Regions from separate parts of the Mycobacterium paraffinicum genome, predicted to be linked through region 2. Evidence: riboswitches for the same ligand, from Rfam matches in the RefSeq annotation. Region 2 holds a riboswitch; the other holds the start of a gene.
The links. A riboswitch is a leader RNA that binds a small molecule or an ion and turns the genes downstream of it on or off. The one in region 2 is predicted to bind magnesium.
Positions count from the first base shown of each region.

Region 1: another riboswitch for magnesium. It lies ahead of H7J89_RS01845 (Rv1535 family protein); the one in region 2 lies ahead of H7J89_RS12325 (hypothetical protein).

Region 1 covers NZ_JACKUR010000010.1:384,200-386,396, reverse strand. The annotation lists gene H7J89_RS01850 (NAD(P)H-dependent flavin oxidoreductase) at 1-371, shown strand, start outside; M-box (ykoK) riboswitch at 586-755, shown strand; gene H7J89_RS01845 (Rv1535 family protein) at 1,043-1,279, shown strand; gene ileS (isoleucine--tRNA ligase) at 1,619-2,197, shown strand, end outside.
Region 2 covers NZ_JACKUR010000023.1:27,291-29,487, reverse strand. The annotation lists gene H7J89_RS12330 (NADP-dependent oxidoreductase) at 1-689, shown strand, start outside; gene H7J89_RS12325 (hypothetical protein) at 734-943, opposite strand; M-box (ykoK) riboswitch at 1,225-1,453, opposite strand; gene H7J89_RS12320 (O-methyltransferase) at 1,579-2,197, shown strand, end outside.

The DNA.
Region 1 (2,197 bases), on a different contig from region 2:
AGGCCGAGACGCCGCCGGTGGTCAAGGACAAGTTCCTGGCCGCCACCTCCTCGGACACGGTGCGCTCGCGGTCGATGACGGGCAAGCCGGCACGGATGCTGCGGACGGCCTGGACCGAGGAATGGGAGCGCCCGGAAAAGCCCGACCCGCTCGGCATGCCGTTGCAGACCGCGCTGGTCACCGAACCGCAGGTGCGCATCAACTCCGCGGCCGCGCACCCCGGCGCCAAGGCGCGCGAGCTGGCCACCTACTTCGTCGGGCAGGTGGTCGGGTCGCTCGACCGGGTTCGCCCCACCCGCACGGTGGTGCTCGACATGGTCGAGGAGTTCATCGACACCATCGGGCGGCTCGAGGGCCTCGTCGAGAAGTGACAGGGCTTTCCCCGCAAGGGTTTTGACACCCTTTCCGGCCGGGGCCGGCAAACAAAAGATGAACAATCGGTGCCGACCGGCCGCGCCATACCCGCAGGTGAAAGGCTCGAACCTGGCTGAATCCTGTGGAGCCGCCCCGGAAAATCGTAAAGATCGCAAAACGTGGCCCCGAGGAGTTTGACCCGGTCGGACCCGTCGTGCATTATCGGTCGGGTAAGCACCTCGTTAGGTGAGGCGTCTACACGAATACAGGCCACTGACCCCGAACGTCGAAAGACGCCCCGGGTCAGGACAGCTCCTCCCGGCTTAAGGGTTGAGCCCAGGTGGCTTCCGGAATACCGGACACGTCGTGTGGTGCCGAAGCTCTGACGAGAGGGGTGCGGATCTCCGACGATCGTCGGGTTTTCGCTCCTCATGCTGCGTGCAATTCGCGTGCGGACAACCGCACGCGTTCGTGACCGCGAGGAGGTGAGGGACACATGAGTTCCAGCGACAGTCCGGACCGAAGTCCGAGCGTCTCGTCCCGATCCGGTCTCCGGCACGACGTTCTCAGCTGAGCGTCGCAACGCTAAGTGGCTTATCGGCCAAGCGTTCTGGGATCGGAACCGCGACGGGACTTCGACGCGTCAGTCCAGTTAGTCCCCGTTAGAAATCCCCTCCAGGAGGCGACCATGACCGCAGCTCTCTACGACGAAGTGGTAACCCAAGCGCCCGCCCGCACGCTGACGGTGGTGCGCGACACCGACGCAACTCAGGCCCCGGCCAAGAAGGCCACCCGCCAGGTCAACAAGCAGCCCGTTCTCGCCGGCGACCCACTGGTGGAGGGCGCCACCCGCCTGTTGAGCGTCCCCCTGCGGCACGTCTACGCGGCCCTGTGGCGCGTCGGTGTGCTCGAGGTGCAGGCCTGATCCGATGAACAGCGACCAACCGACACCCCAAGGGGCTACCCGGCCGCAGGTGTTTCCTGAGGCCAGGTAGCCCCTTGGGGTGCTCCGCCTGAGTAGAATCGACCCACTGGCGTTGATCCGGCATCACCGGGGAGCCTTCGGAAGAACAGCCGGCTTCTTCTCCTCTGGCCGGCTCAGTAGAACCGAACGGGTGGGCCCGTCACAGCCTTCAACGAGCGGCCACGCGGCAAGCGCGGCAAGCGGGGTGGTACCGCGGCGCTCGCGCAGGCAGCGCGTCGTCGTCCCCAACAGGCGCTACCAGTGCCCAACGGCGCTGAGGCACAGGAGACGACGCACCACGTGACCGAGAACGCTGACGTCAAGGCCTATCCGAAACCGGCCGGCGGCGCGCCCGACTTCCCGACCCTCGAACTCGAGGTCCTCGACTACTGGGCCCGCGACGACACCTTCCGGGCCAGCATCGCCCACCGCGAGGGCGCCCCGGAATACGTCTTCTACGACGGCCCGCCCTTCGCCAACGGGCTGCCGCACTATGGGCACCTGCTCACCGGTTACGTGAAGGACATCGTTCCGCGGTACCGCACCATGCGCGGGTACAAGGTGGAGCGTCGTTTCGGCTGGGACACCCACGGGTTGCCCGCCGAACTCGAGGTCGAGCGCCAGCTCGGCATCAATGACAAATCGCAGATCGACGACATGGGGATCGCCGCGTTCAACGACGCGTGCCGGGAATCGGTGTTGCGCTACACCGACGAGTGGCAGGCCTATGTCACCCGCCAGGCCCGCTGGGTCGACTTCGACAACGACTACAAGACGCTCGACCTGTCCTACATGGAGTCGGTGATCTGGGCGTTCAAACAACTGTGGGACAAGGGCCTGGCCTACGAGGGCTACCGCGTCCTGCCGTACTGCTGGCGC
Region 2 (2,197 bases):
TCTCCGTCGGCGACGAGGTTTTGGGGTTCAGCCTCCGCCGCTCCAGCCACGCGACCCATGCAGCGGTGCCGGCCGGCCAGCTGGTTCGCAAACCGGCCCACCTCAGTTGGGAAATAGCGGGTTCGCTCTATGTCGTCGGCGTGACCGCGTACGCGGCCGTCCGCGCGGTAGCGCCGCAGCCGGGTGAGACCGTGGCCGTCTCGGCGGCTGCGGGCGGGGTGGGCAGCCTCGTCGTGCAACTTCTGGCGCTGCGGAAGGCGCGGGTGCTGGGCATCGCCGGGCCGGGCAACGCCGACTGGCTGCGGGCTCATGGCGTCAGCCCGATCCCTTATGGCGACGGCCTGGCCGATCGGCTGCGTGAGGCGGCACCCACCGGCATCGACGTATTCATCGATCTGTTCGGCCCCGAATACGTGCAGCTCGCCGTCGACCTCGGCGTTGCACCCGACCGAATCGACACCATCATCTCGTTTCAGAAGGCCGGCGAAGTCGGCGCCAAGACCGAAGGCAGCGCCGAGGCGTCCACTCCGGAGGTGCTGGCCGAGATGGCCGACCTCGTCGTCAGCGGCACCATCGATTTCGAGGTCGCCGCCACCTACCCGCTGGATCGGGTCGCCGACGCCTACGAACAATTGGAGAAGCGGCATACCCACGGCAAAATCGTTCTGCTGCCGAATGATTCACAATGAGACGGCCGGGCCCACCACGCCGGCATGCGTTCCCGCGGAATCCGTTACCGCCGGTTGCCGGTCGAGGCGTGCCCGCCGAGCGAGGCGGTGACGACCGCGATCGGCATCCGTGACACGTACATGTTGGCCCGCTCCTGGGGAGTCAGGGTGGTGCGCGCGTGCACCTTGCCGGCCAGCAGCCGCGCCGAGCGCAGCAGCGCCCGTCCGCGTCCACCGGTTCGACCGTGAAAGCGTTGTGTGACAACAAAAGCCATGATCTTCTCCTTTGGGGAGGTCCGATCGGCTCAGCTCATGGCGGGGGTCAGGGGCGGCAGATCGCGGGCAGGCTTTGCGCGCGAATCACCGGAACGCCCGTGAGAGCCCAGGCGGCAGAAGGAGTGCCGGAACCGGATCGGGACAAGACGGAATTGGGATACGGACTATCGCCTGGACTGATCGCGCTCATCTCGCCCTCACCTCCTCACGGCCACGACACACGCGGGTGTCACATTTCACCTGAAACGGGAGAGGAACGAATGCCGGCGACGTGCCGGCCGGCGCACCCCTCTCGTCGGAGCTTCGGCACTGCACGGCGTATCCGAAACTAATCGACGGTCGCGACCCGCTTCGCCCGGCTTCGCCGCGCTTGCGATCGCTCCTCGTTCCGGAAGCCACTTGGGCTCAACCCTTGGGTCCGGGAAGAGCTGTCCTGACCCGGGGCGTCTCTCGACGTTCGGGGTCAGTGGCCTGTGTCCATGCAGACGCCTCACCTACCGAGGTGCTTGCGAAACCCTTTCTACACCGCGGTCCAGGGCCCGTCAAACTGATTGACATATCCCTTACGCCAGCTCACCGCCGCTCCGGCCTGCGCGCGGCCGGTTGCCCGCCGCCGGCGCCTACCCTCGACAGCATGGCCAACACTCTGCAAGATCCGAAGGTCGCAAGCGTGCTCGACCGCATGTATACCGAAGCGAAGAACCAGATGTCGCTGTTACGCCAGCGGCACGGCGACTTCGACCGGCCGATGACCGCGCAGGAGCGCGCCGACGCGATGAGCGAGTTCTACATCCCGGTCACACCCGAAGCGGGCCGGCTGCTCTACGCCCTGGTGCGCGCGACCCGCCCGGCGACGGTCGTCGAATTCGGGATGTCGTTCGGCATCTCGGCGCTCCACCTGGCGTCGGCGGTGCGGGACAACGGCGCTGGGCAGGTGGTGACGACCGAGCTCAACGACACCAAGATCGCCGCCGCACGACGGACGTTCGCCGAAACCGGCCTGGACGACGCGATCACCATCCTCGAAGGAGACGCGCTGGCCACGCTGGCCGGTCTGGACGGTTCGATTGACTTCGTCTTGCTGGACGGTTGGAAGGACCTTTATCTGCCGGTGATCGAGTTGCTCGAACCGCGGCTGTCGACGGGGGCGTTGGTGGTCGCCGACAACACCAGCGCCGCAGACACCCAGCCGTATCTGGACCGGGTGCGCAACCCCGCGAACGGCTACGTCAGCTTCAACTTCGCGGTGCGGG